Regions from separate parts of the Oceanospirillum sp. genome, predicted to be linked through region 1. Evidence: predicted binding sites of a transcription regulator. Region 1 holds the regulator's gene; the other holds the start of a gene.
The links. The regulator PhoB, encoded in region 1, activates phosphate uptake and scavenging genes when phosphate is short. The targets are predictions, from matches to a motif close to TGTCATANNNNTGTCANA.
Positions count from the first base shown of each region.

Region 2: a site for PhoB is predicted at 12,241-12,258, ahead of AC4GL5_RS16085 (PhoX family protein). Genes of this name have one in related genera too.

Region 1 covers NZ_CEYNZH010000001.1:172,816-188,581, forward strand. Annotated here, with positions in the region: gene recG (ATP-dependent DNA helicase RecG) at 1-1,299, shown strand, start outside; gene AC4GL5_RS00795 (HDOD domain-containing protein) at 1,449-2,810, shown strand; gene AC4GL5_RS00800 (HU family DNA-binding protein) at 2,931-3,206, opposite strand; gene AC4GL5_RS00805 (chorismate--pyruvate lyase family protein) at 3,347-3,916, shown strand; gene ubiA (4-hydroxybenzoate octaprenyltransferase) at 3,968-4,843, shown strand; gene phoB (phosphate regulon transcriptional regulator PhoB) at 4,986-5,675, shown strand; gene phoR (phosphate regulon sensor histidine kinase PhoR) at 5,785-7,176, shown strand; gene AC4GL5_RS00825 (response regulator) at 7,141-7,980, opposite strand; gene cysZ (sulfate transporter CysZ) at 7,988-8,755, opposite strand; gene phoU (phosphate signaling complex protein PhoU) at 9,064-9,786, opposite strand; gene pstB (phosphate ABC transporter ATP-binding protein PstB) at 9,938-10,816, opposite strand; gene pstA (phosphate ABC transporter permease PstA) at 11,014-12,687, opposite strand; gene AC4GL5_RS00850 (ABC transporter permease subunit) at 12,715-15,003, opposite strand; gene AC4GL5_RS00855 (PstS family phosphate ABC transporter substrate-binding protein) at 15,160-15,766, opposite strand, start outside.
Region 2 covers NZ_CEYNZH010000056.1:3,760-19,525, reverse strand. Annotated here, with positions in the region: gene AC4GL5_RS16140 (transglycosylase SLT domain-containing protein) at 1-814, shown strand, start outside; gene AC4GL5_RS16135 (hypothetical protein) at 1,102-1,305, opposite strand; gene AC4GL5_RS16130 (hypothetical protein) at 1,348-1,764, opposite strand; gene AC4GL5_RS16125 (hypothetical protein) at 2,121-2,447, shown strand; gene AC4GL5_RS16120 (beta-ketoacyl-ACP synthase III) at 2,532-3,656, opposite strand; gene AC4GL5_RS16115 (Na+/H+ antiporter subunit G) at 4,047-4,439, opposite strand; gene AC4GL5_RS16110 (K+/H+ antiporter subunit F) at 4,512-4,781, opposite strand; gene AC4GL5_RS16105 (Na+/H+ antiporter subunit E) at 4,775-5,278, opposite strand; gene AC4GL5_RS16100 (monovalent cation/H+ antiporter subunit D) at 5,278-6,807, opposite strand; gene AC4GL5_RS16095 (Na+/H+ antiporter subunit C) at 6,807-7,172, opposite strand; gene AC4GL5_RS16090 (monovalent cation/H+ antiporter subunit A) at 7,175-9,973, opposite strand; gene AC4GL5_RS16085 (PhoX family protein) at 10,234-12,147, opposite strand; gene AC4GL5_RS16080 (PAS domain S-box protein) at 12,445-15,766, shown strand, end outside.

The sequences.
Region 1 (15,766 bases):
CAACTGCTGAATCAGCTCCCGTTTCCTCTCACTGGGGCTCAAAACCGGGTAATAGAAGAGATACGGCAGGATATCCAGCAGGGCAGCCCCATGCTACGGCTTGTTCAGGGTGATGTCGGCGCCGGAAAAACACTGGTGGCTGCGATGGCTGCGCTTCAGGCCATTGAGGCTGGTTTTCAGGTTGCGGTAATGGCACCCACTGAGATCCTTGCTGAACAACACTTTAATAACTTCACTCAATGGTTTGCACCATTGGGCATTAATGTCGCCTGGATGGCAGGCAAATTAAAAGGCAAAGCCCGTCAGACTCAGCTGGAGCAGATCGCAGGAGGAGCCCCTATGGTTGTGGGCACCCATGCACTGTTTCAGGAGAGTGTCATTTTTGAAAAACTCGGACTTATTATCGTCGATGAACAACACAGGTTCGGGGTACATCAAAGGCTTAGCCTGCGTGAAAAAGGACAACAGGGCGATTTATATCCCCACCAGCTGATTATGACCGCCACACCGATCCCCCGAACACTGGCGATGAGTGCTTATGCAGACCTGGATACGTCGGTTATCGATGAGCTACCACCCGGGCGAACACCGATTGAGACGGTTGCTCTGGCCGATACCCGTCGGGATGAGATTATTCAGCGTATCGCTGCAGCCTGCTATCAGGGTAAACAGGCTTACTGGGTCTGCACTTTGATTGAAGATTCTGAAGCGCTGCAATGTCAGGCGGCTGAATCCACTTTTGAGGACCTGCAAACACGTCTTCAGGGACTCAATGTCGGCCTGGTTCACGGACGTATGAAGGCCCAGGAAAAAGCCGATATTATGGCCCGGTTTAAAGCGAATGAACTGCAACTTCTGGTCGCCACAACCGTTATTGAAGTCGGCGTTGATGTACCCAATGCCACGTTAATGGTGATTGAGAACCCGGAACGTCTGGGCCTGTCCCAATTGCACCAGCTGCGGGGTCGTGTGGGTCGTGGAGATCAGCAAAGCTATTGTGTTCTGCTTTATCACACGCCTTTATCAAAAAATGGTAAAGCCCGTGTTGCTGTGATGCGGGAAACACAGGACGGCTTTAAGATTGCTGAAAAAGATCTTGAGCTACGGGGGCCAGGGGAAGTACTCGGAACCCGGCAAACAGGCTTGGCTCAGATGAAAATTGCCGATCTGGTTCGGGACCAGTACCTGCTCAATGAAGTCAATAATGCAGCAAATCAGCTGATTCAGCACTACCCTGAGAACCTGAGTCCCTTGGTTGAACGTTGGCTGGGAGGGGCAGAGCAATACGCTCAGGTTTAATCCTGAATTATTGATTAACCCATTGAAAATACATGTTTTAAATCATGTTCATATATCGTGCTGTAAGGCATAGTAGGTATAATTACAGGAGTTTTTAGTTGGAGTTCACCATGTCCCTTCAAGGATTAGTTCAGTCCCTTAAGGAGAGTATGTCTCAGTCCGTTTCATCGGAAGACTTTCCTCAGCTCATCAAAAGCCGACTGGTTCCACGTAACCGGGCCACAGCCAAGCAGCTGGTTCGATCCTCGGTTCTGGAAGATCCTGATGGTGTTCGCCATCTGTTTGCTTTTCCGGCACACTGCCTGCTGGATATGAAGCTCTATCAGAACTATCGTGCCATCTCTCCGGATGCCAAACACGCCCTTCTGAAACGCAAGAAAATACAATCCGTCCCGGCGATACCTGAAGCAATCGACTACGATCTGGTTGTGGATGCCCGCTGCTTCGATAACGAGACCGTCTTTACCGAATCCGGTGACCCGGCTTGGCTGCTGGAGTTTTCCAGCGATGAGTATAAAGCGCTGATCGAAGCCTTCAGTAACTGTTCACGTATTGAGCAGTTTGCGATCCCTCTGGTATCAATTCGTCCGAATTTGACCGCTGTTGATCAGGATGAGATGGAAATTAAGGCGGCCGTAGAAACCATCACATCCCGCCGCATTCGTACTCGCCTGGCGGAAAGCATCGAAATTCCACCCCTGCCGCTAAGTGCCCATAACATCATTATGTTACGGGCTGATGAGAACGCCGGAGCAGAAGAACTGGCATCTATTGTGGAGTCTGATCCAAGCCTGGCATCACAGGTGATCAGTTGGGCAAACTCGCCCTATTACGGCCTGCCCGGACAAATTCGCTCTATTGAAGATGCCGTGATTCGGGTACTGGGTTTTGACCTGACCATGAACCTCTCGCTGGGTTTGTCGATGGGTAAGAATATCAAAATGCCCAGCGATGGTGTTTTCGGCTACCGCAACTACTGGCGCGAAGCCGTAATGAAAGCGATGCTGATGGAGCGATTAGTAAAACAGATACCCGCAGCACACCGGCCTTTTGTCGGTCTGAGTTACCTGTCCGGGCTGGTGAATAACTTTGGTTATCTGATTATTGCAGAGGTGTTTCCACCGTATTTCTCGCTTTACTGCCGCTATCAGGAAGCCAATCCTCACGTACCTGCAATGTATATCGAACGCTTTCTGTTCGGTATTACAAGAGAGCAGATTGGCAGCTTCCTGTTTCAGACCTGGGGGATTCCGGATGAGGTTTGCAGTGCAATCCGTCACCTGCACAACGCCTCTTACGAAGGCCTGCATCATGAGTATGCGAACCTGCTCTATATTGTAAACCAGTTGGTACAAAGTGATGGAGAGGTCCGGCTTGGCAAGTTACCGGAAACCGTATTGAGCCGTTTGCATCTGGAAAGATCCAAAATCGAAGAAGCCGTTGCCGATATCAGCAGCTTCAACGAAGAGCTCAATACTCTGGCGGAAATGCTGGAAAAAGCCAGCAAATAGGACGAAGCGATTGAACCTGCAAGACTCTGCTTTTCAGGGGGGCAGGGCAATCAACCTCACATCAGATATAAAAAAACCCGCAGTGTTATGCATTGCGGGTTTTTTTATTAACTCTATGGCTTAGCAGTCAACAGCATCTTTCAGTTTCTTACCAACTTTGAAGCCAACCGTCTTGCTTGCCGGAATATCCATCGGCTCACCAGTCTGAGGGTTTTTACCCTTACGAGCACTACGCTCTCGTACAGAGAAAGTACCGAAACCGATCAGAGATACAGAATCACCTTTGGCTACCGCACCAGTGATCTCATCCAACATCGCATTCAGAACTTCATTCGCTTTATCTTTAGACAGCTCCGCTTTTTCCGCGATGGCTGCTGCCAGTTCAGGCTTACGCATGCGTTATCCTCTTTATTATTGCTGTTTAATCCGTATAAGACCGCAAACATTTAATCAGCCTGCCATGCGGGATGCAAAGGTTTTTTCCCGGTCTGTGATAGAATTCCACACCTTCAAAAGATGGAATAAAGAGGCATGTGTTGGATCCACAGCAACTGACATCTCTGCGGGCAGCATCCCGCCCGGAATGGGAACAACTCAACTGGACGCGTCCCCATACACCGGGAAAAGCGCAACCGGATATGGCGTGGCTTGACTGGCTCACAGACAGCACTTCACTGACAAAACGCCTGACTCAGATCAGCGACCAGCAATTCCGTGTTCAGCTTTTACAGCAGCGTCTGTTAAAGCCTGCACTGAATGAATGCAAAGTACTGGGCATAGGGCCTCAGGAGCATGCACTGGTGCGGCAAGTGATACTCCATGGCGTTAACCAGCCCTGGGTATTCGCCCGTACGGTTATTCCGCTGTCGACGCTGAATCAGGGTAATCGTCACCTGATGTTGCTCGGCAACCGCTCTTTGGGTAGCGTACTGTTCAAGAATGCCCACACCCGACGCACCTCTCAGGAGATCACCCGGAGCCATCCTGATTTCTGTGCGCCTTTTATCTGGGGCAGACGCTCAACCTTTGCAATTGGTCAGGCACCACTGTTGGTTACTGAACTGTTTCTGGAGCCGTTCCGCGATTATCTGCACCTGACTCGCTGATTGCCCCGTAATTTACTGATATTGCCCAAGCACAAGCTGAGGAATCTTCTGATGTCATCCATTGCCTTTATTCAGCAGCAGTTTCCCCATTACATCAAACTGATGCGGATCGACCGCCCCATCGGTACCTATCTGCTGCTCTGGCCAACCCTGTGGGCGCTCTGGATCGCGGCAGAAGGCGTACCGGATTGGGACGTTCTGGTGATTTTTGTTCTGGGTGTTTACAGCATGCGGGCTGCAGGCTGCGTCATTAACGACTTTGCCGATCGAAAAATCGATGGTCATGTGGAACGCACCAAAGCACGACCGTTGGCTACAGGCGACGTCACTGCGAAAGAGGCGATAGCACTCTTTATTGTGCTGGGACTGATCTCATTCGGGTTAGTTCTGATGACCAACCCGCTGACGATTCTACTGTCTTTAGGCGGGATCATGCTCGCTTTTATGTATCCCTTTATGAAACGCTATACCCATCTGCCACAGGTTGTACTGGGGGCCGCGTTCTCCTGGGCCATTCCCATGGCCTATGCCGCGCAGACCAATAGCGTTCCGGTTGAAGCCTGGCTACTGTTCACCGCCAAAATGCTCTGGACCGTCGCTTACGACACTCAATATGCCATGGTCGATCGTAACGATGATGTCAAAATCGGAGTCAAATCCACCGCCATTCTGTTCGGCGAACTGGACCGGCACATTATTGCGTTACTGCAGCTGCTGGCCGTTATCGCGCTGCTGATTGTTGCCGCCGAAAAAGGGTTGGGGCCTTGGTTTTATACCGGGCTTACCGCTGCTATTGCGCTGTTTGTCTATCAGGCAAAACTGACGTTCCACCGCAAAAGAGAAGCTTGTTTTAAAGCCTTTCTGAACAATCACTGGGTTGGGATGCTTATTTTGCTGGGCATTATTCTGGACTATGCTCTGAAGTAACCCGCATCTGACGAATCAGAGTTCAGCTGCCGGTATCCGCAAGAAGTTCACACAAACGTCATCATGTCATCTTATTGTCATATTTACTCGCTGTAATAACGGTATTACTGATGACATAACCGACTTAGACGGGAACACGGAAATGACAGGAAAAACCGTCCTGATTGTAGATGACGAAGCCCCGATCAGGGAAATGATCGCGGTTGCCCTTGAGATGGCAGACTACACCTGTCTGGAAGCAGAAAATGCTCAGCAGGCCCATGCGATGGTAATCGACAAACGCCCGGACCTTATTCTTCTGGACTGGATGATGCCCGGAACCAGTGGTGTCGAACTGGCCCGCCGCCTGAAACGCGACCCGGTCACCGCGGAAACACCGGTAATCATGCTAACCGCCAAAGGTGAAGAAGATAACAAAGTTCAGGGGCTGGAAGCCGGGGCAGATGATTACATCACCAAGCCCTTTTCTCCACGGGAACTGGTTGCCCGCTTAAAAGCTGTTCTGCGCCGGACTACGCCTAAAGGTATTGAAGACCCGGTTAATGTGGATGGCCTGATTCTGGATCCGGCCAGCCACCGCGTCACCTCCGATGGCGAACCACTGGAGATCGGCCCGACAGAGTTCCGTCTGCTGCAGTTCTTTATGACTCACCAGGAACGGGCGTACACCCGTAACCAGCTGTTGGATCAGGTATGGGGCGGTAACGTGTATGTTGAAGAACGGACCGTCGATGTTCATATCCGTCGCCTGCGTAAAGCACTGGGGGATAAACATGAACAACTGATTCAGACGGTACGCGGGACAGGTTATCGTTTTTCCGTTAAGGTCTGATACCAGAGCAATCAACTGCTGAACACTGAAACGGCCTGATCTGTCACTGCGGATCAGGCCGTTTTCCCAATGGTTCAGCTTCCACGGGCAAGAAGTAAGGTAATCGCTTGTGACTCCAATCTGGCAAGCTGAACTCACACGGATCGTTTACATCGCCTTGTTTGCAGCGGTCATTGGCTGGCTTTCAGGCTCTATCGCCTGGGCGCTGACATCCGTGATGGGAATCTACATTGTTTTCGCACTGCGCTTTTTACAACGCCTCGACTACTGGCTGGAACACAATGCCAATGAAGAGCCACCGGAAAGCTGGGGCATCTGGGGATACCTCTTCGACAAGATGTATCGCCATCAGCGTCGCTACCAGCAACAACAACAGCGTCTGACAGAAATTATCAACAAAGTACAACGCTCCAGTGGTGCGCTGCGTGATGCCGTTGTCATGATTGACCAGCACGGCTGTCTGGAATGGTGGAACCGTGCCGCCGAGGGTCTGCTCGGTTTTCGCTCGCCCTCAGATAAAGGTCAGGCCTTAACCAACTTACTGCGGGATCCACGCTTTATCAGTTATTACGACAAGCAGGATTATCAGGACCCTCTGGTACTGACTTCACCCATGGATGATAACCTGATGCTGGAGTACCAGATCACCATTTTCGGCCGCAATGAGCGACTGATGCTGGTGCGTAATATCACCCGCCTTTATCGCCTGGAACAGATGCGCAAAGACTTCGTTGCCAATGTATCTCACGAGCTGAGAACCCCTCTGACGGTGATCAACGGCTATCTGGAAACCTTTGCCGATTACAGTGATCAGTTACCACCACGCTGGGGACGCGCGACCAACCAGATGCAGCAACAGTCCCGGCGCATGCAGAATATTATCAATGACCTTCTGCTACTTTCCCGACTGGAAACCACCGATATCGAAGGTCAGCAACAACATATTGAAATTGGCGTTATGCTGGAGAGCATCCGCCAGGATGCCGAGTTACTCAGCGGCGATAAAGAGCACGTTATCCGGATCGACCTGCACACTCAGGCTCAGGTTGTTGGTTCTGAAAACGAACTACGTAGCGCTATTTCGAATCTGGTGTTTAATGCCGTGAAATACACACCGCCCGGATCAACGATCAGTATGACCTGGCAGGAACTTCCGCAAAGCACAGGGGCCGTTCTGATTGTTGAAGATAACGGTGAAGGTATCGACGCCCGCCACTTGCCACGTCTGACGGAGCGTTTCTACCGGGTCGATAAAGGACGTTCTGCTGAAACCGGGGGCACGGGCCTCGGACTGGCGATTGTGAAGCATGTTCTACTGAGGCATAACGCCAAACTGGATATTAAGAGTGAAGTCGGTAAAGGCACACGCTTTACCTGTATTTTCCCCGACCTCAGGCTGGTCTGGCCAGGGGAGGGAGCCAGACAGCAACTTGATGCGCCGGCCCGCAGTCCTGAACTCTCAGACCTAGCTGCTCAGTCGGGCGATGATTTTCGACAGTAACTGCCCTGACTTCGGGTCCATATCGATAAAACGCACACCAACGTAGACCGCTTCTGCGTTGGTTCGTTTTTCCTGGGCCTGCAGCATGATCACGCTGCCTTTAGTGGTCAGGCGCATCTGCTGCTCACCCTGACCGGCGATAAAACCGACGGACAGCTCTTCAAACAGTTCAGGAATAGCCTGCCCTCTTTTAGCCATAACGACGACTTCCTGAGTGTTCAGCTCACGAATCACCACCGGAAGTTTATTCTCCCCGAACATCAGCATCGCCTTGCCCCTGACACGACGGGGACCCGATGAAGAAGAGGGTGCGTGCTGCATACCTTGCTTACTGGTCAGTACATCAGCCATGCTTCCACCGCCCATAACCCGGTTGCGGCGATTCATGATCTCAGCAAGCTCTTCACGGGAGATGATTCCGGACTTAACCAGATGTTTGGTTACCTTATTGATCAGCTGGTCATTGTTGAACGGCTTAGTCACATAGTCTGTTACACCATGCTGAGCAGCCTCCACAACGTATTCTTTATCCCCAAGGGAGGTCACCATGATAAAAGGCGCATTTTTGTTGCGGCTGTCATCATGTTCACGTAACCAGCTTAACAACTCGATACCGGACATCTCCGGCATCTCCCAATCACATAGCACCAGATCGAAGCGACCGACTTCCAGTATTTTTTGGGCCTTACGGCCATCCTGAGCGGTTTCTACTTCAAACTGGGGATATTCTGCCTTTACCGCTTTAACCATCAGGTCACGGGTAAATTTGGCGTCATCAACAACAAGTATTCGGGCGGTTTTCATAATTCTCTCAGATATCCTTCATGCCAGTCGGTAGCGCAAGTGCTTCATCAGGATAGATGGACACCTGCCGGACCCAAAGCCAGGTTGCACCAGCAACCGCTGCCGGCATAAAGATCAGGTTGATGAAGGGGACAAACATCAGCAGATAGCACACCATTCCAAAACTGAGCGAGTGCCACCAATTCTGCTTCAGACGCCGCTGCATCGCATGAAAGTCAATTTTATGGTTATCCATCGGATAGTCCATATACTGAACAGACAGCATCCAAACTGAAAACAGGAACCACAAAACTGGGCTTATCAGATTAACAACGGGTATAAAACTGATAATCACAAGCAAGAGAACCCGCTTGAGGAAAAACCACTGTTTCTGCAGCTCTCGCTGCAACGAACGTATCGCCATTTCAGAGAAGGTCTCAGCAGGAAAGCTAACCTGGCCATTCCGCAATTTGAGCTCTACTTTCTCCGCTAAGAGGCCATTAAAGGGAGCAGCAATCAGAGCTGTGGTGGCGTTAAAGCCATAGACAACAAACCCCAGAATCGCAACCAGCGCCAAAGGCCACAGCAACCAGCTCATAAAACTCAGCCAGTCCGGAAGAGTAGCGACCAGACTGTCTACCCAGCCACCCAGTAGCCCCAGAACAAACCAGATAAAAGCCGATAAAATCACAATGTTACTTAACAGAGGCACCAGAACAAAACGCTTCATACCCGGTGTAGTGATCAGCCGAAAACCTGCAGCAATGGCAGCGGGGCCTGAAAAGATATGTGTCATAAAACCTCAGTTTAAGCATTAATCATTCAATCGGAAGCAGCCCGATTTACGCACAAAGCTCCCGCAGGGATATTAACTCTACCTGCAAGTGGTAATAAAGTTCCAGCCGATGTTGTTTTGACAAAACAGGGGGGTAAATGACACTTTTTAATCAATCAGGAAGTGGAAATTGACAGTTTTTAGCCAGAGCAAAAAGAAACGCCCAGATACAGAAAAGGAGCCGAAGCTCCTTTTTTGCCATCAAAGAAACCCGTTATACAAGAATTTCGATGAGGTACTGAACAGACAGTATCTGTTATGCCGATAAGCTACTCGTTGCTCAGGCGCTGCTCAATGGTTTCAGGCGATGAGTGACGAACATCCATCCCCTTCACCAGATAGATCACATACTCAGCGATATTATCAGCATGATCACCAATACGTTCTAATGCACGCAATACCCAGATCACATTCAGCACACGGCTGATAGAGCGCGGGTCTTCCATCATAAAAGTCACCAATGCACGCATTGCTGAGCGGTATTCCAGATCCACCGCTTTATCTTCCTGAGCGACCGAAAGCGCCAGATCAGTATCGAAACGGGCAAAAGAGGTCAGAGCATCTTTCACCATATTGCGAACATGATTACCGATATGACGGGTTTCGATATAACCCCGTGGCGGCTCACCTTCTTCTGCCAACTGAATCGCATGACGGGCAATTTTAGAAGCCTCATCACCGATGCGCTCCAGATCTGAAGTCGCGCGGGTTACCGCCATCACCAGACGAAGGTCACTGGCGGCAGGCTGACGACGAGCCAGAATGCGGGTGCACTCTTCATCGATGCTGATCTGCATCTCGTTGATATTACGGTCGTTGGCACGAACCTCTTCCGCAACAGCACTGTCGCCTTCGGTCAGTGCGTAGATGGCGTCCTGAACCTGTTTCTCTACCAGGCCACCCATGGCCAGCAGGTGGGTTTTCAGGTCTTCCAGCTCGTTGTTGAACTGCTGGGAAATGTGATGGCTATGGGTTTCAGTTGTGATTTCCATGGCAATACCTTTATATGCGTTTTAACCCTTGGCCTAGTCTGGAGAGGGGCAAGGGTGAGTTAAAAACCAGTGAGACGTTACAAAATCGATGGTCAAATAACCGGCCAGAAACCGGAAAGCGAAGCTGAAACAGCTTCGCCCGGGTTATCTGTTAACCGTAACGACCAGTGATGTAGTCTTCGGTTTTCTTCTCTTTCGGGTTGGTAAACAGCATATCAGTGTTACCAAACTCAATCAGATTACCCATATACATAAAGGCGGTGTAGTCAGAAACACGCGCCGCCTGCTGCATGTTGTGGGTTACGATAGCAATGGTGAACTTATCTTTCAGCTCATAGATCAGCTCTTCGATCTTCAGCGTGGAGATAGGATCCAGTGCCGATGCCGGTTCATCCAGCAGCAACACCTCAGGTTTTACCGCGATGGTACGGGCGATCACCAGACGCTGCTGCTGACCACCGGACATGCCCAATGCGCTCTCATGCAGACGATCTTTAACCTCATCCCACAGGGCTGCAGATTTCAGCGCCCATTCTACGGTTTCATCCAGCACACGCTTTTTGTTGATGCCCTGAATACGCAGACCATAAGCCACGTTTTCGTAGATGGATTTTGGGAAAGGGTTTGGCTTCTGGAACACCATACCGACACGGCGACGCAGCTCAGCCACATCGACGTTTTTCTGGTAGATGTTCTGACCTTCCATGTTGATTTCACCGGTGATACGGCAGCCATCAACCAGATCGTTCATGCGGTTAAGGCTACGCAGCAGTGTGGATTTACCACAACCTGACGGACCAATGAACGCGGTTACACGCTGCTTAGGAATCGTCATATTGACGTCAAACAGCGCCTGCTTCTGACCGTAGTACAGATCCATATTGCGCACTTCCAGACAGGTCGTTTCCTGTTCCAGAGAAAGTGCAGCACCGTCACCACGGTTCATAGAGCTAATATCGATACTATGGCTTTTGGTTTCGTGTGCGGCTGTTTGATCCTGAGTGCCGGTCACGTTTTGAGTTTCAGTCATATCAGAACCTGTTACTGTGTTTGCCGTTTCAGCATTTACCGGCACTGCGGTAGTTGTCTTTTCAGTCTGAGCTTCCATAGGAACACTCTCTTTAATTCGTTATTCAGTCTAACTGCGTTTCTGCCAGTGGCTAATCGGTTTATTAAGTGCCGCCGGCTTAATCCAGCGGCACAGATTCAATCCGAGGCCAAGCGGAGTTACATCTCCAGAGACTTGTACTTCTCACGCAGATGGTTACGGATAGCGATAGCACTCAGGTTAAGCAGAGCAATCACAATCACCAGCAGCAGTGCAGTGGCATAAACCAATGGGCGGGCTGCTTCAACGTTCGGACTCTGGAAGCCCACATCGTAGATATGGAAGCCCAGGTGCATAAATTTCTGATCCAGATGGATAAACGGATAGTTACCATCCAGCGGCAGACTCGGTGCCAGTTTCACAACACCTACCAGCATCAGCGGGGCTACCTCACCTGCGGCACGGGCAACGGCCAGAATCACACCAGTCATCATGGCAGGGCTTGCCATCGGCAGTACCACACGCCACAGGGTTTCTGCTTTGGTTGCACCCAGCGCCAGAGAACCTTCCCGTACCGAGCGTGGGATTCGGGCCAGACCTTCTTCAGTAGCTACAATCACAACCGGTACAGTCAAGAGTGCAAGCGTCAGGGAAGCCCACATCAGACCCGGTGTACCAAAAGTTGGTGCCGGCAGCGCTTCCGGGAAGAACATCTCATCCACATGGCCACCCAGGAAGTAAACGAAGAAGCCCAGACCAAACACGCCGTATACGATGGAAGGAACACCAGCCAGGTTGTTTACCGCGATACGGATCATCCGGGTAATAAAGCCCTGCTTGGCGTACTCACGCAGATAGACTGCCGCGACCACACCAAATGGCGTTACCAGAATCGACATCAGGATCACCATCATGACGGTGCCGAAGATCGCCGGGAAGATACCGCCTTCCGTGTTCGCTTCGCGAGGCTCATCGCTCAGGAATTCCCACAGTTTCGCACCATAGAAACCCATCTTCTCCATCACACCCATACGGTTTGGCTGATAAGCACGCACCACCTTGCTCAGGGAAACTTCAACTTCACTGCCATTCATTGCTTTAGCGACAAAGCTGTCGCGGTTAGCCTCAACGTACAGATCGGCCAACTGCTTCTGCAGAACTTCATATTCCGCGTTCAGCACCGCACGTTCCGCATCAATCTCTGCAATTGCCGCCGGCGTATCCTGACCATCCAGTTCCAGACGGCGCTGCTTCAGGCGTAGTCGTTCGATGGTGTAGTTGATGCGCCCAATCTCATGCTTTTCGATCTGGTAGATCTCATCATGAATATTCAGAGCACGTTCAATACGCTTTTCAAACTCAGACCAGATGCCATTTTCGCCAGCAGCCTGAACGGCTACCGTTTCGCCTTTTTCTTTCAGCGCCAGCAGATAACCGTAAAAGTTACCCCACTCACGACGCTCAACAGCGATCAGGTTTTCCGGGTAAGTCACTTCCTGAACAAAAGGCGCCAGAACCCAGCGAAAGTCTGAACCATAAACATCGCGGTTACCGGTTTTGATCAGGTAACGCTCAACTGTTTCTTCATCACTTTCCAGTTTAATACCCGCAGCCTGTACCTGTTCAACAGGGACCGACACGGTTTCAACTTTTTCACCCACCAGATGGTAGGCGGTGTCGCCTGAGCGCACTTCCGCTTCCAGAATGGAGGCAGGCCAGAAGTGACCCAGACCACGGGCAGCAATCAATATCAGCAGGCCAATAACCATCACCACACTGATCGCTACGGCCCCTGCATTAAGCCAGACCCAGGGGGAACCACTACGGGCCCAGCTACCAAAAGATTCACGCATAACTTTTTCCTTTCTCTCCTGGATCGCTTACAGAGCGCCGTATTTTCTGCGCAGTCGCTGACGAACCATCTCAGCAATCGTGTTCACAACAAAGGTAAACATAAAGAGCACGAAGGCTGCGAGGAACAAGATTCGATAGTGAGAGCTACCCACTTCAGATTCAGGTACTTCCACCGCAATATTGGCTGCCAGAGTCCGCATACCTTCAAAGATATTAGCGTCCATAATCGGCGTATTACCGGTGGCCATCAGTACGATCATGGTTTCACCAACCGCACGACCCATACCGATCATGACCGCGGAGAAGATCCCCGGACTGGCCGTAGGCAGTACTACGCGGGTCAGGGTTTGCCACGGAGTCGCACCCAGCGCCAGCGAGCCATAACTCAGGTGCTTAGGCACTGCGAAGATCGCATCTTCAGTAATCGAGAAGATCGTCGGAATCACCGCAAAGCCCATCGCCAGACCGACCACCAGCGCGTTACGCTGATCGAAAGGAATGCCCAGATCGTTGCTCAGCCAGGTGCGCATATCGCCACCAAACAGAACAATTTCAAGATGCGAGCTCATACCCAGAGCAAACCAGCTCACCAGCAGCACCACGGGGATCAACAGAGCGGCCTGCCAACCATCAGGAATGGCGTGACGAACTTTGTCCGGCATTTGTGCCCAGGCGAAGCCAAAGGCCACCATACCCAGCGGCAAAAGTAGCAGGAGTGCGAAGATACCCGGTAGATTGCCTTCGACAAAGGGTGCCAAAAACAGCCCCGCCAGGAAGCCCAAAATAACCGTTGGCAGTGCTTCCATCAGTTCGATGATCGGCTTCACTTTGCGACGCATAGCTGGTGCCATAAAGTAAGCCGTAAAGACAGCACCACAAATTGCCAGCGGTGTTGCCACGATCATGGCGTAGAAAGCGGCTTTTAGAGTACCGAATGCCAGTGGCATCAGGCTGAACTTAGGCTCAAAGTCATTGGTGGAAGCCGAAGACTGCCAGGTATATTCCGGCTCTTCATAACTTTCGTACCAAACTTTGTCCCACAATGCTTTCCAGGAAACCTCAGGGTGCTCGTTGTGCACTTCAAAGGTCTGAATCACATTGTCCTGGCGCTGGATAATCAGCAGATCCGCACGGGGGCTGATCGCGGCGACAACCGGTTTCTGATCCAGCAATTTTTCAGTCAGCATTGTCCGGTGTGCCGTGGTGCTGTAGATACCCAACTCACCCTTGGCATCCATCATCAGGAAACCTTTACGGCGGTGCTCGGGAATAATCAGCTCAACCGGTGTGGCGTCATGGTCAAAACTACGGATCTTTGTCAGCGCCCATTCGTTCTGCGCATCGCGAACCAGGAACCACTGCGACAGGTGACCTGTCTTATCGCCCACCAGTACTGAGATTCCGCCCAGCTGGAAGGTGACATCGCCAATCTCACTGTTCTGCTCGGTAACTTTCAGGCGCGCATTGAGTTTAGGCTCATCTTTGTCCCGCAAATCCAGCACATCAATCGTGCCTTTATCACTGGCCAGATACGCCCACTGCTGATCCGGTGAGATCAGAATGCTGTGCAGGTTGCCTTCAACAACCGGCAGAGTAATTTCGTTCCGCGTCAGGGTAACTTCGTCACCAAAAAGAGATTCTTCTTTCAGGTACTGCACCATGTGCGCTTTCTTGTCTGCAGTTACTGCAGATATCAGCATGCTTTCTTCTGCATCACTGATAGCAACTTTATTAACAGCCTGGCCCGCTTCGCTGATTACGATAGGTTCTTCACCGTAAGGGTATTCGATGCGGGGCGTGATCAGACGCTCATTGTCCGGGTAAGTAATACGATAACGATCCCGGATAATCAGCAGGTTACCATTAGACAGGCCAACAGCCATTAGCGTGGACGCGGGTCCTTCGGGTTGTACCGATGTCACTTCAACGCCTTCCGGCAAGTTGAGTTGCACGCGATCAATCACCTGGCCATTAGCAGCGTTGAAGAAAACGACTTCGCCGACACTTGTCAGACGAATCGCCACTTCTCCCTGCTCTTCTGTTGCCAGATAGAGGGTTTTCGCGTCATCGGGACGTACAGAGGTCGCAGGTACCTGGTACTCCGCAACAGGTTCAACACTCGCCGATTTGAACAGAGGTACAACCTCATACATCAGGTAAAGGAAGATCAGCAGGATCGCAACGATCACACTAATACCACCAACACCGACACCAACTTCGGCAACTTTGTCTTTGTACGATCTGATCTTCCGGTGCATACGAAGTGCCGGAGTATCAAAATCGATTACAGGGGCGTTTGGGCTATTTTCTTTCATAGCGGAAAAAATACTGCACTTATATGACAGTTGTATGACACCAGACAGGCGTTCAACGGGATAGAAAAAAGGGCAGACTCAGCGCCCGCCCTTTCTTCAGCTTATTCTTCAGCACATTAGCGCTGAACATCCTTGTTTACGTCTATCCGGCCCGGATTATTTGATGTCCAGAGCCTTCAGCGTTTTCTCAACGACTGCAGCCGGCAGAGGGATGTAGCCGTCTTTCACAACCACTTCCTGACCCTGCTTAGACATCACCATTTTGATGAATTCACGTTCCAGTGGCTGCAGCGGCTGGTTAGGCTTCTTGTTCACGTAAACGTACAGGAAGCGGGACAGTGGATATTTACCGGTTACAGCGTTTTCAGGTGTTGCTTCAATGAACGGCTGACCCTCTTTCTTAGCCAGAGGAATCGCACGAACACTGGATGTTTTATAACCAATACCCGAGTAACCGATCGCATTGATAGAGGTACTCACAGACTGAACAACAGAAGCAGAACCTGGCTGCTCGTTTACGCTGTTCTTGTAGTCACCTTTACACAGGGCCTTCTTCTTGAAGTAACCGTAGGTGCCGGATACCGAGTTACGACCAAACAGCTGAACACTGCGGTTGTCCCAGTTACCGGTCAGACCCAGATCGCCCCAGGTTGATACGTCGTTTGCCGCACCACACTTACGGGTAGAAGAGAACACAGCATCAACATCTTTGATGCTCATACCTTTGATTGGGTTATCTTTGTGTACAAACACTGCCAGAGCA
Region 2 (15,766 bases), on a different contig from region 1:
GGGACAGCCCTTCAATTTGAATTACGAACCGGCTTCTTTCTCTGCGAGCCTTCAGCAAGGGCTTCTGCTGTTGCCATCGGTGCGCCGGATGTACGAGCTGATTCAACTGGAAGAATTCGGTTATGCCCGTCAGGAGTGGAACCTGCTGTTTCCAACACTGAATGATGAGCAGAAATATGCCTTGTCTCATCTGGCGGGAAGCTGGCAGTGGCACTCTCAGGCAATTGCTGGTGCCGCTTTGGTTCGTAAGTGGAATGATCTGCAGCTGCGCTTCCCGCTGGAATATGCCGAGTTGTATCAGCAGTTCTCCGACAAGCAGAAGATCCCTCTGAACTGGGCGTTGTCGATCACCCGTCAGGAAAGTGCCTTTAATCCGTTAGCGCGCTCCGGCGTAGGGGCTATGGGGCTGATGCAGCTGATGCCAAAGACGGCAAAACAGACCGCTAAGAAGATTCGTCAGAGCCTGAAGAAAACCAAAGAACTTTATAACCCGGCGACGAACATCGCGCTGGGCACGGCTTATCTGGCGCAGATGCTGGATCGTTTTGATGGTAGCCGTATCTATGCAACCGCAGCCTATAACGCAGGCCCGTATCGTGTGAAAAGCTGGCTGAAAAAACGTGGTCATCTGCCATTGGATATCTGGGTAGAAGTGATTCCTTACGAAGAAACCCGCATCTACGTTCAGCGCGTACTGGAATACGGTGTGGTCTACGACATGATGGCCAATCGACCGGCCCGGCTGCTGGATGATAACGAACGTCAGCTGTTGGCGCTGAATTTGCCGGAAGATGGGGAGGCTGTGCTGGATTAGCCTTTAATCTCTGCCGAAGCTGCTCAGTTTGGGAGCGGCTCCTTTTAATTAGGTCCTTTTGCAGGATACTTGCCTGAATTCAGCCCGCAACTGCGGGCTGTTTTGGTTCGGTAGATTGAGTTAAGGGTGCTCTGGTGTCGCGGTATTTAACTCGTCCATCAGGCTCTGTACCGATGAAGCTCTTCCTGAGCGAGGCGCTATGACAGTTGTTCACTCAACCGTAAAGCGCCTATAGCGCTCAGGATTCTGCCAGAGATTTGTAATTTTCCTTATCCCGCCTGTTAAAATTAAAACGGCTGTGGAACATGGGTCGTCACACCAGAGGTAGGCGTGTAGCGATTGTCGCTCCAGCCCTGTACTTGCAGAAACGGCAGACGGCTGTTCAGATGTTCGAAATACCAGTAGGAAATGATAAAGCCGGTAAACAGCGGTAAGGTTTCCGGGTATTCCAGAGCCACTAGGTACAGTGCCTCAAGGTCGAAGGTGTACATATCATTGACCCAGAAACCGCTACTATCGTTACGCTTACAGGCCTAAGCAACGATCGCTTCTGCGGTGGCAAAATGCTTGGCAATGATCCCGCTCTTTATGCCCTTCTGATTGCAGAGTACCTGCTGCTGTTTCGGGCAAAAAGTAAGAATCGTGATCGCTGATTCAGCAGTTGTTAATGCGCTTTCATCGTTTCTATCTGCCTGGGCGTAAAACGTCGCTATTGGACATGAGTGGTCATTTGTTCTTAAATGAGCCTTCGTTAATCTTTCGGGTTGGCCTACTAATTCACTAAAAGGAACCTTCTTATGGATGCAACCCAGGACGACGCGATTAGGCTTCTTATCAGTGACCCGGCAGTGTTCGCTTTGCTTATTGCTGCTTTCCTGCTTTTGTTCTGGCTGAAAAGCAAAAGTGGAAAAATTCTGTTTTTTGGCCTTCTCCTTCTGGATCTGGACCACTATTACTTTACCTTCATATATGAGTCTGATGTGCTGATGCATGATTACGGGCTAGGTAGTTTAATGGGGGTAATGGAATACACCCGGTATATCGGAATCGTTCTTTGTTGGTATGCGCTTGTAAAGCAGGTCTCCCAAATTAAAACGAGACAGAACGCCAGTCACTCTTCTGCGGAAACCTCAGTATCCAACCTGCCTCCCGCATTTCGACGGAACCACAATCCGATGGCTCGGGTTCGAACGGAACGTGCTCAGACAGAGTCGAAAGCTAATGGTTTGGTCGAGCGTATTCGATCGGAACAAGCAGAAAGAAGTGCAAGCAGTGACAAAAATCGAAGTTTTGGGAGGGATTTATAATGTCAGATTATAGCCTCATGGAAATTGTTAATAGCATGCTTGATGATCCTTCCTTTTATCTGATGGCTATTGCGATATTTTTGCTGTTACTTCACAGAAATTTTTGGGTCAGCTTGTCTGCGATAGGGTTATTCTTTTATTGTGAGCCTTATTTCATGACCGTTTCGATTTTGCCTTTTGCTTATCAGGAAAGTTCTGGATTAAGCGTTGATGAATTTGCAGAGCAGGTAATTAATGGGTTTGCAGCGATTGGTATCCTGATGATCCTTTTTGGCTTCTACAAGCTGGTAACTGATTTTGAAAAGAGTAATACCCGGCGGGGCTAAGTCGCAGTGGCACGTGTTAATTAACCATAGAAAAACCGCCAGCAAGGCGGTTTTTTTTATGGTTAGTATTTATCGGCCGTTTGATTACAGCTTTTCAATCACCAGACTGCCGATGGAGTAACCGGCACCGAAGGAGCAGATCACGCCTTTGTCACCCTTCACCAGATCTTTGTGATTCTTGTTAAAGGCGATCAAAGAACCGGCAGAAGCGGTGTTGGCGTACTCATCCAGCACGATAGGGGCTTCGTCAGCAGAGGGGTCACGCCCCATCAGTTTTTTGCCGATCAGGGTATTCATATTGATATTGGCCTGATGCAACCACCAGCGACGGATATCGCTGTTATCGTTACCGGTTGCAGCGACATGATCGGTAATGTGCTGAGCGGCCATCGGGCACACTTCTTTAAACACTTTGCGGCCGTTCTGGTGGAAGAGCTTATCCGCTGCGTAAGGATCGACATCGGTAACCCTTGACAGATAACCGAAGTTTGAGCGGATATTATTGGAGTAGCTGGTCTGTGCCTTAACACCCAGAATACGGTAGGCGTGCTCAGAATCGCAGCTGCTTTCCTGTTCGATAATGGTCGCAGTTGCCACATCACCAAAGATAAAGTGGCTGTCACGATCCATATAGTTCACCTGAGGCGAGGTCAGCTCTGGATTGATCACCAGCACCGCTTTTGCCGTACCTGCGGCAACCATCTCATAGGCGCGATGCAGAGCAAACGTTGCTGCAGAGCAGGCGACCAGCATGTCAAAGCCAAAGCCTTCAATACCCAGTGCGTGCTGAACCTCAATCGCAATAGCCGGGTAGGAGCGTTGTGTGTACGCGCAGGAGACGATAACCGCATCGATCTGATCAGGCGTTTTGTTCGCTTCATTCAGAGCAATTTTAGCGGCGTTGACGGCCATTTCTGCCTGATGAGATAACTCTTCATCAGAACGCTCTTCCAGTACCGGACGCATACGCTCAGGATCTAAAATCCCTTCTTTAACGAAAGTGTAGCGGGACTTAATACCGGAGGCTTTTTCGATAAATTCCGCACTGGAGAAAGGTTTGGCAGCCAGTTCGCCCGCTTCAATTTCTGCGGCATGTTGCTCATTGTACAGCGCGGCATAAGCGTTATAGCTTTCTACCAGCTCTTCATTCGTAATAACGTTTTCCGGATTCCACAGACCAGCACCGCTGATCACAACATTATTTTGCATAGTATTTTTTCACCTGTATCAGTCAGCACAACATCGGTCCTTGAGGTTGTTTCTTCGATGCTTATTGTCAGCCTTAGGGCAAGGTCTGCTCATTTAATTGGCTGTAAATCTGGCATAGCTGTTTCAGTTATATTTTGTGAGAAACGGCAACTGGTTTCAGCCTGTATTGGAATACCGACTCTATCTCACCGCAAAGAGCATCAAACAAAACATTGTTTCAAACGTGTGTATGAATTTATTGTGCCTTAATCGCCCCATCAGGTCTACGGTCGTGTTTAAAACAGACAAAAAAATAACCCCGTAAACGCGAGGCCTACGGGGTTACTTGGGCTTTTTTCAATGATTTTATGCCGTGCCTGAACGGTTGAGCTGCCCGGGTTTGACTAAGAATCAGGGAAGTTTGGTATCCCGCTCTTCATTGTGATCGTCCGGTGGGGCCTGTCGGCTGGCTGGTTCGATCAGTTCCTGACCCTGAGTACGCTTCCACGCAGGCAGATCATGGTGCATTGCGGTTTTTGCGATCATATTAGCGGATACCGGTGCGGTGATCAGGAGGAAAAGCGTGATCAGCCATTCATGAACCGAAATTGAGCCCTGGTTAACACTGGATACGACTGAGGATGCCAGCAAAAGGCCGGCAATACCCAGAGTTGTTGCTTTCGTTGGGCCATGCAGACGGGTATAGATATCAGGCAGTCGTACCAGACCGATCGAGCCGATCAGCAGGAAAGTACCGCCAAATACTAGGACAAGGGCGATTAAGCCCTCCAGCCAGGTTTCCATAATTCACCTTGATGTTTATCAGTGCAGGAGAGAGTCCTCCTGCTTATGTTCTGTTAGAAAGTCTTTGTATTTTTATTCAATCAGGTCGCCACGCAGCAGGTATTTGCAGAGCGCGGAAGTGCTGACAAAGCCCATCATGGCAATCAGCAGGGCTGCTTCAAAATAGAGCCCGGTCCCCATGTTGATGCCGTACAGGATGATCAGCGCAATGCTGTTAATACACATGGTATCCAGTGCCAGAATGCGATCCTGAATACTCGGTCCCTGAACCATCCGCCAAAGATTGAGGATCAGGGCGATACAAATCATCGCGGCTGTAAAATTAATAGCCCAATCTAACATCCCAGAATCTCCTTCAGCGGTGCCTCGTAACGCGTCTTCGCCTGATCGATCAGTTCTTGTGGATTGTCCATATGCAGCGCATGCACATAAAGCCACTTGCGATCTTCAGAGATTTCAGCACTTACCGTTCCCGGAGTCAGAGAGATGGTGCTTGCCAGCAGGGTGACGCCCAGATCCGATGTGATATCCAAAGGGATTGCTACAAAGCCCGGTTGGAGTTTCTTTAATGGACCCAAAACCATGACAGCGACTTCGATATTTGCAGTGATGATATCTTTCATCACCAGAAAGAAGTAGCGCACGGTCAGCCAGGGTTTTTTGATCGTTGGATGCCCATGTTTGAGTATGGAGACTAGCTTAGGGATCGACCAGCCGAAAAAGAGAGCAAGCAGAATATGCCCAAAGGCCAGTGTATTGTTCAGTAGCAGCCAGACCGCAAACAACAGGAGGCTATGGAACGGCATAGGAAGAAAACGGGACTCTTTTAACGCAAACATTAGTGATCGCCTCCTGTATGAGTCGTGCTTTCAGGTAGCAGTGCGTTAACGGATTGCGTCAGGTCGTGAAGCTGATGTGCCGCTTCAGTCGTGAATTCAGTGACAAATCCACCAAAAATAACCAGCAAAGGAGAGGCTGCCAGCAGTATCGCGATACCTGCAATTTCAAATGGATGAGCTTTCTCCTCACTGGATTGTGCCGCGGTGGTCACGCGCCAGAACAGGGTTGTACCTGCGCGGGAAATTGCTATCAGTGCCATCAGACTGCTGACCAGAATCAGCGGCCAGATCCAGATAATTTCAGCGGTAGATTCCGCTGCACGCATGATCAGGACCTTACCGACAAAACCAGACAAGGGTGGCAGGCCGATGATCGCCAGTGCTGCGATCACAAATGCGAAGCCCAGCAATCGTGGTTGAGCCATGGAACGCGATTTCACAAAGCGATCCTCGGCTTTACCCCGTTGACGGGAGATCAGGTCGGCAATCAGGAAGAGCGCGCCGGTTACCAGAGTACTGTGCAGCATGTAATAGAGCGCTGCAGAGGTTGCCCGCTCGGATTGCAGAGCAGCGGCTACCAGCAGAGTACCTGCAGAGATCACCACCAGATTAGCCGTCATCACGCGCAATGTCGGACTGGCAAAAACACCCAACGTACCTATTGCGAGAGTCCCCATTGCCATTGGCCAGATCCACGGCAGGGCTATATCCGCAAGCAGGTTTGCTTCTTCACCAAAAACCAGCGTATGTACGCGGAAGATACTGTAGATGCCGACCTTGGTCATGATGGCAAAGAGTGCGGCGACAGGTGCTGATGCCGAAGAGTAGGTACGAGGCAGCCAGAAATGCAGAGGTAAAAGGGCGGCTTTCAGGCCGAAGACCAATAACAGTAAGAGGCCACCGGCTTTTGCCAGAATCGCTTCTGCTTCGCCCAGATGGCGAACCTGAATGGCCATATCTGCGATATTCAGCGTACCCAGTGTCCCGTACAGAATACCTAAGCCGAACAGGAAAAGGCTGGAGCCGATCAGGTTTAAGATCACGTAGTGAACCGCCGCCTGAGTCTTCTGTTTTCCACCGCCATGAACCAGCAAGGCGTATGAAGCGATCAGCAGTACTTCGAAGAATACGAACAGGTTAAAAATATCCCCGGTCAGAAATGCACCGTTAATACCCATCACCTGAAACATAAACAGTGGGTGAAAGTACTGGCCGCTCTTATCCTGACCGGCACAGGCGTAAAGCAAGGCCCCGGAGCAGAGAAGAGTGGTGAGCAAGACCAATAGAGTTGATAGGCGATCAGCAACCAGTACGATACCAAACGGTGGTTGCCAGTCCCCTAATACATACATCTGGGTGCCTTCGGTAGCAGCAGTAACCAGCAACATTGCCGCAAAGATAATTTGTGCGATCACCGAGACAATAGCCAGTCCACGCTGACGGCTCAAAATATCTCTGAAAGGGGGCAGCAGAAGTAAGGCCCCGGTAAAAAGTGGAATCAAAATCGGAAGAATAGCCAGATGTTGCATTATTGCCCTCCCGCGCGTCGAGCGAGACGTGGCTTAGGTGTTTCCGGCAGGCGGCCATCCACATGATCGTTACCTAGGTCAGCTCGGGCACGCATGGCCAAAATCACAACAAAAGCTGTCATTGCAAAACCGATTACGATCGCAGTCAGAACCAGCGCCTGAGGCAGGGGGTCACTATATTGCTCTGACTGTCCCAATACCGCCGCGGCATTCAGCTTCAGGCGGCCGCTGGCAAACAGGAACAGGTTAACTGCGTAAGAGAGTAAGGTCAGGCCCACAACCACGGGGAACGTTCGTCCGCGAAGGGCTAAGAAAATACCGCAGGCCGTCAGCAGGCCTACGCAGAAAGCGTATAGTCCTTCCATTATTAATCGTGCTCCTTCAGAACAGGACGTTCACTGGTCGTCAATTTACCAAGATTGGCCAGGATCAGCATGGTTGCCCCTACAACAGTCAGGTATACCCCTAGGTCGAACAGCATGGCGCTAGCCAGCTCAAATTCGCCCACCAGAGGCAGATGGAAGTGATCGAACCATGATGTCAGGAATGGGCGGCCGAAGAACCAGCTCCCCAGACCTGTCAGGGCTGCAATAGTGATACCGCTACCGATCATCAGCTGATAGTCGAGCTTCATACGGGCTTTAATCCAGTCCACACCGTGGGCGATGTACTGCTGAATAATGGCTACCGAGGTGATCAGACCAGCGATAAAGCCGCCACCAGGCATGTTATGGCCGCGCAGGAAGATATAAGCGGACACCAGTAACGCCAGAGGCAGGAGACTCTGGGACACTACAGAAAGCATCAGCGGATGGCTGTCTTTCGACCATGGGCGGCCATCGCCATCACTGGCGGGCATATAGAGCCGCATACGGGCGATCAGCTTGAAAATGCCCAGTGCTGCAATACCCAGTACGGTGATCTCACCGAGTGTATCAAAGCCCCGGAAGTCGACGAGAATGACATTGACCACGTTGGTACCACCGCCTCCGGTCTTGCTGTTTTCCAGGAAGAAGGTGGAGATGCTCTCCAGCGGGCGGGTCATCAGTGCATAGCTGATAGTGCCGATAATACCGCCGATAATCGCGGCAATACCCAGATCCCGCGCCACGCGCTTCGGAGATGACTCTTTCGGTGTGGTCTGAGGCAGGAAGAACAGGGCCAGCATCAGCAGGATAACGGTAACAACTTCAACCGCCAGCTGAGTCAGTGCCAGATCCGGTGCCGAGAATTTTGCAAACATCAGCGATACGATCAGACCCACAACGGACAGTGCCACAAGGGCGACCATACGCTGGCGGTTCCAGATCACAGTGGCCAATGCGCCAATCGCCAGCAGTACAGCACCTGTGATGGAGATCGCATCCACCGGAATCTGAGGTCTGTGACCTGCCGTGGTATTCAGGTCAAGCAGCGGGCCTGCCATCATCACCATCGCCAGACTCAGCATCATATAGCTGTAGCGCTGCAACGAGCCGTTTTCGGCCAGCTCCATTACCCGTGAAATCTGTTTGTGTATCAGCTGAATAATGGCTTCAAAGACCAGCTTCGGATCGTTCTCTGGGAACTGAGCCTGAAACTGGAATAGCTCCTTACGGTTGATATAAACCGCAACACCACCAACCAGCGCGATAAAGCTCATCAGCAGAGGGAAGTTAAGTCCGTGCCAGATCGCCAGACTGTATTCCGGAACAGCGCCCTGAAGGGTTGCCGCAGACGCCGCATAGAGCAGGTCGCCGATGACAAATGTAGGCAGCACACCCACCAGAAGACAGAGGGCTACCAGAATCTCTACCGGAACCCGCATATAGCGTGGTGGTTCATGAGGCGTTTTAGGCAGATTGATCGGCTCACCATTGAAGAAAACATCATGGATAAAGCGCAGAGAGTAGGCCACAGAGAAAACGCCACCCAGGGTCGCAAAGACCGGCACCATCCAGGAGAGGGAGCCCAGAGAGTCCTGATGCAGGGTTTCTGCAAAAAACATCTCTTTCGATAGAAAGCCATTCAGTAATGGCACGCCTGCCATTGAGGCTGCTGCAACCATTGCCAGTGTCGCGGTGTAAGGCATGTACTTCCACAATCCATTCAGCTGACGCATATCCCGTGAGCCGGATTCGTGATCGATGATACCCGCAGCCATAAATAATGAGGCTTTGAAGGTGGCATGATTGATGATGTGGAACAAGGCTGCAACGGCGGCAAGCTCGGTGCCCATACCCAGTAGAAGCGTGATCAGACCCAAATGACTAACGGTTGAGTAGGCAAGCAGGCCTTTGAGGTCATGTTTAAACAGAGCGACATAAGCACCCAGAAGCAGGGTAGCCAAGCCGGTCATGCTAACGATCAGGAACCATAGCTCGGTGCCGGAAAGAACCGGATACATACGAGCCATCAAAAAGATACCGGCTTTTACCATAGTGGCGGAGTGCAGGTAGGCACTGACTGGCGTCGGGGCTGCCATCGCATGAGGTAGCCAGAAGTGGAACGGAAACTGAGCAGATTTGGTGAACGCTCCCAGAAGTACCAGTACCAGAATGACAGGGTAAGTTGTGTGTTCGCGAATCAGGTCTCCGCTGGCCAGCACATCATGCAGGCTGTAACTGCCTACCACATTACCGATCAGAAGTACGCCTGCTAGCAGAGCCAGGCCCCCTGCACCGGTAATCGTCAGTGCCATACGAGCACCTTTGCGGGCTTCACTCTTATGTCCCCAGAAACTGATCAGCAGGAAAGAGCTGATACTGGTTAATTCCCAGAACATCCACAGTTGGATCAGGTTATCGGACATCACCACGCCGAGCATGGCGAACATAAAGAGGATTAGATAGGCGTAGAATTTACCCATCGAATCGTTTTCAGACAGGTAGTAGCGTGCGTAAAGCACAACCAGCAAGCCTATTCCCAAAATCAGCAGGGTAAATAGCAGTGCTAAACCATCCAGCCGGAAAGCAAGTTCCAGCCCCATCAGAGGTATCCACTCAAGGCTCTGGCGAATGGTTTCACCTTCAAACACCTGCGGTGCGAGTTGTAAAACCAAAACTAAAGCAAGGGCGGGAAGGCCTGCAGTAAGGAAAGCACACGCACTGCGGCTTAACCTTGATGCAAAGAGGGGTACCAGGGTGCCCAATAAGGGTAACAGTGGTATCCAGATCAGGTCATTCAACAAGGGTAGCTCCTGTTTTGTCCATCTTGTTGTTCAATCGATAACGGTCTTATTGATCGTATAGTTACTTGCCAGCTTGGGGGATGTTTGACCGTAATTTATTGATTACGTTCATAATTATAATTAGGTGTATTTTTTTTATTCTAACTGCTTTTTGGGGCCGCTGCACGGCACCATTACTGACAAATATAGAGGAAGAATACTAAAAAGGGCAGCTTAAAGCTGCCCTTGAGAGGTATTGAATTGACTAAACTTTTGACTTATGTGCCTATGATGCCGCCATCTTCCCGCTGGATCATAATCACAGATGAGCGCGGAGTGCTCTTACCGCCACCGGGGAAGTGAGACGGTTGCAGGTCTTCTCCCGGGTGCTGAACGCCAATAAAGAGTGTCCGATAGTCCGGAGCAAAAGTGAGACCGGTGATTTCACAGGCCACGGGGCCTGTGAGGAAACGACGAATCTCACCGCTTGCGGGATCTGCGCAGAGCATCTGATTGTTACCCATGCCGGCAAAGTCTCCCTGATTGGAATATTTGCCATCGGTTTGAATCCACAGGCGTCCATCGGCATCAAATCCCAGTCCATCAGGGCTGTTGAACATGTTGTCTTTGTTGATATTCGCGGAGCCACCGTAAGCTGAATCTCCGTGAACCTCTGGGTTGCCAGCCATCACGAACAGGTCCCAGTTGAACTCTGATGACGTATGATCGTTGTTTTCCGGCTGCCAGCGAACAATCTGACCGTAATGGTTTTTGGCTCGGGGGTTAGGCCCACCAACCGGTTGACCTTCTTTGCCACGGTTTTTGTTGTTGGTCAGTGTGCAGAATACCTGCTGGCCTGATGGGTGAACCGCAACCCATTCAGGGCGATCCATTGTGGTTGCACCGACCTGAGTTGCGGCACGACGGGCGAAGACAAGCACTTCTGCCTGATCTGCAAAGCCATTTTCAGGCGTTAGCCCATTTTTGCCAAACGTCAGCTCAATCCACTGTCCGCGGCCAGCAACCTTGCCTGGTTCTGCTTCAAATCGGGCTACGTACAGAGTGCCTTCTTCCAGCAGGTCACGGTTGGTAGCCTGATTATCCGGATTATATCGGTTTTTAGAGACAAACTTATAAAGATGCTCACCTCGTTGGTCGTCACCCAGATAGACGACGACATGACCATCTTTATTAATGGTCAGTGCCGCATTTTCGTGCTTGAACCGACCCAGAGCGGTGCGTTTTTTGGGCTTGCTGTCCGGGTTCTGAGGGTCGATTTCGACAACCCATCCGAAACGATGCGGTTCCTGAGGGTTTTGAGACAAATCAAAGCGGCTGTCATGCTTGTGCCATTGATAGCCCGCGTCTTTTGCTCCAATACCGTAGCGTTTTGCATCGGCTCCCAGGTTAATCGGAGAGTCACTGCCAAAGTAGCCGTTGAAGTTTTCTTCACAGGTCAGGTAGGTTCCCCACGGGGTCTGACCGTTGGCACAGTTGTTAAACGTACCCAGTGCTTTTGTTCCGGAAGCATCGGCAGATGTTCTGAGTAACTTGCTGCCAGCAGCAGGGCCGGTGAGTTCCATTGGGGTATTCGCATGGATGCGGCGGTTGAATCGGCTGTCTTTAACCACTTTCCAGCTGCCGTTGATTTTTCGAACTTCAATAATCGATACCCCGTGGGCGGCCTGTGCCTTTTGGACGTCGTTTCGGGACATCTGTTTACCCTGGTGAGAAAACAGGTATTCGTAATTGGTATATTCGTTATTGATTGCCATGATGGCTCTGTCTTCCGACAAGGGGAAGAAGCTCATGCCATCGTTGTTATCTCCAAATTGGCGTTCCTGATCATAGGCACTGTTCCTGCCGCCATCGGCAAACTCTGCTGCATCGGAGAACAGAGGGTCGCCCCAGGAAATCAGACGCTCCCATCGATAACCTTCAGGTACGGTAATGGTATCGGTAGTTGAGGCGGGAATAGCTTTGAAGCCAATATCCGGGCCTATCGACGAAGAATGGCCGGTTCCGGAACCAATACCCATGGGGGTGCAGCCTGCTGCCAGAGTGCTGAGCCCGAGAAGTGCAGCTCCGCCCATAAACTGACGTCGACTGAGGCCTTCTTCTATAATTCGGGTGAACTCTGGTGTTGTGGTTACCGGGTGATTCAGGTCATCCTGTTGTTCAAAGTTACTCATCTCTCAGATCCATATAGTTGTTGATATTTAATCTCTGATGCGCGGTCAGGATTTGATATAGATCATTAAGCTAAAGTTTAAATGTAACAGTCCTATGACATGTGAATGACATTTCATGTTTCTTAATGGGGGATTTTTAACTCTGATGAGTGCCGAATATAAGTTATATTTCAATGACTTCTTGGCCTTTTGCGGCTAGGCTAAAACTCATACTTATTTTACTCGTACCTAATAGACTCATTCGGACACTGCATCGATTTTTAAGACTGTTCGGGCTGCTCTGACAAGGATTTAATTTTGCCAAAGTTCTCTTTCAATATTCCATGGACAAAATTTTATGCATTACTGCTTGTCTTTGCTCTGCTCTCAGTGGCTGCCTATAGCAGCTACAGCCATTTGCAGTCTCTTTACTATGAGCGGGTAGAGCAAAACCTGAAAAGTCAGATTGGTACTCTGCATCAAAGTCTCTCGGCCTGGGGGCGTTCGAAAAGAAGTTATGTTTATTCCTGGGCGCGTCAGCCGAAACTGATTCGTGATGCCCGCATCATCACTGAAGGTAAAAACGAGTCTCTTATAAAGCTCAGTGGTTTTTCTTTGGTCGATTATTTACGCCCTGTTATTTCTGACCCTGAGATTCGGCATTTCTATCTGGTTGGACCCGGAAACAATATTCTTGCGACTGATCGTTCAGATTATATGGGTTTAACGACGCCTCTGACGGCATTTCCTTATCTCCTGAAACAGGCTTGGGGCGGCTTGGCTGTTATTACTCATCCCGCAAGGTTTATGGGGGAGGATCATTCGGCCATCTATGTGGCTGCAGCGGTGAAAGATGCCGCCAGTAAACCTGTCGCATTATTGGTTTTTGAAGTTGATCCGACAGTGAGTTTCAATCAGGTTTTCCATAAGTCTTCGTTCTCTGAAACGGGTGAAGCTTATGCCTTTAATCGGGACGGTATCGTGTTGACTCCAGGCCGGGGAGATCTGGACGATTTTCTGCCAGCTGTTGAGCTTTCCGGAGGCACTTTGCTCGGTAAGCTAGCTGACCGGCGGCCAGCCGAGCCTAAAAAAACGCCTTTAGCTGGAAAGGTAGGCAGCCAAAACTTTGGGATTTATGTTCGGGAACCTTTTCAGGGGCGAGATGGGAAAAGAAAAATTGGTGCCTGGATCTGGGAAACTCAGCTTCAGATGGGGTTGGCTCTGGAGCAGTCTGCTGAAGAAGGATTGAAGCTACTGCGGAAAATGCAATGGACTTTTCTCAGCTTTCTTGGGCTGGTGGTGCTGATCAGTCTCAGCTTCTTCTTTATTCTTTCTTACTGGTCTGCAGCGAGAAGCCGCGAAGAGGAGCAGGCGCGGAAGATTCTTGCGGAAGAGCTGCAAGCGGTGCATGAGCATAATACGCTTGAAATTGCTGATCGCGAAGCGAAGCACCGGGCGATTATCGACACCGCCTGGGATGCCATTTTTACGGTAGACAGTCAGGGTGTCATACTCAGTGGTAATCCTGCGACAACCCGTATTTTTGGCTGTCAGCAGGATAGGCTGGTGGGACACTTGCTGGAGGATTCCATCTGGTTGGATGGACGCGAACGACTCACCGCGGACTATCTGGCCAGTGCCAGCGGGCAGGAGATTGAAGCAACCGGGATTCGGGCTGATCGTAGAGCTATTCCTGTTGCCGTCTCTATCTCCCAGACCCAAACCAGTCAAGCCGCTTTTTTTACTGTGATTGTCCGTGATATCAGTGAGCAGAAAGCGTCAGAAAAGTCTCTTCTCAACGCTCAGAAGCGACTGGAAATGAGCCAGTCTTTTGCCTTTATAGGTACCTGGGAGTGGGAGATACGTACTGACCAGGTCATGGCTACGGAAATGGCGCTTCGGCTCAATGGGCTTGATCCCGATCGCGGCCCTGTCGGGCTGGGTATCTTCTTTAGCCGATTGCAGGCAGATGACCGTTCCGAGCTTAATCGTGCGATACATACCTCTATAAGTACCCAGGAGTCATTTTCGATTGAGTGCAGAATTGAAAATGATGATCGTCAGGTTGAGTGGTTACTGATACAGGGTAACCCTCTCCAGAATCAGGATGTTGTCACTCGAATTATCGGTCATATTCAGCGGGTTACAGAGCGTAAAGCAAGTGAGAAGACGCTATTGGCAACCCGTAACATGCTTAGGTTAGTTTTGGATACTATTCCTATTGGAGTTTACTGGAAGGGGGCTGATCTCAAAATAGCCGGTGTGAATCGTAAATATTGCGAAGATGTTGACCTCCCTGAAGAGGCGATTATTGGTAAAAGTGAGCGGGATATCTATGTCAATCGGGATCAGGCGGCTCTGGTTGAGAATCTCGATAGAACTGTCGTTGAGACGGGATTGCCAACGGTCAGCGGAAGTGGTCGTTATTACATGAATAATGGCAAGATGCGCTATATCGAGATTAGCCGCCTGCCAATTCTGGATCAGGATCATCAAACGCTGGGAATGCTCGGAGTGTATACGGATGTTACCGAGCGCCTTGAGACGCAGAAAAGCCTTAAGCGCCATCACAAACTTCTTGCGTCTATTTATACCTCTCAGTTGCGTTATTTTGCTGGCGATGATCGTCGCCAGATATTTTCAACACTGCTTGATGAGGTACTTAGCCTTACTGACAGTGAATACGGTTTTATCGGCCAGGTGCTTCGGAATGCTGATGGCTCCCCCTATCTGAAAACCTACAGTATTACGGATATTGCCTGGAACGAAGAGACAAAAGCCCTTTTTCAGCGAGTGCGGGATGAGGGAATGGAGTTCCACAACCTTGATACCCTCTTTGGTTATTCGCTTAAAACCGGTGAACTCTTGATCTGTAATGATCCGTCAGCGGATACACGGGCAGGCGGGCTGCCTCCTGGCCACCCTGATATGAACGCCTTTATGGGTGTGCCTCTGATGAAAGGTGAGCAGATGGTCGGCATGATCGGTCTGGCGAATCGCCCGAATGGTTATGATCATGAGTTAGTCCGTTTTTTGCAGCCGATGTTTACCACCTGCGCAAACCTGATTGCAGCTATTGATAGTGATACCCGAATTGCGGCAACCCAGCAGCAATTATTGCGAGCCAAGGATTCTGCGGAGAAAGCCAGTCGGGCGAAAACCGAGTTCTTGTCTCGGGTTAGCCATGAGTTGAGAACGCCGATGAATGCTATTCTCGGCTTCACGGGTTTGCTTTCTGATTCTGTTGTCAATGAAGAGCAGAGCGGTTTTTTGGATGAGATACAGGTCGCTGGCAATCATCTTATGAATCTTATTAATGAGGTTCTGGATCTTGAGCGTATTGAGGCGGGGCGGATAGACCTTCAGTCTGAGGTCCTTTCCCTGGATCCGCTGATCGAAGCATGCTGTTCTGTAACCCAGCAACTGGCAGCACAAAGAGATATCGCTATTTCAATGGACCCTCAAAGCCTGTCAGGGTTATCGGTGTTTGCCGATGCAGGGCGGTTACGGCAAATTTTATTGAATCTCTTATCGAATGCGATTAAGTACAACCGCTCCGGAGGTCAGGTTTTCATTAAGGTTTATCGGTCAGGTGAATCGGCAGTCTGTATTGATGTTCGTGATACCGGGATTGGAATGA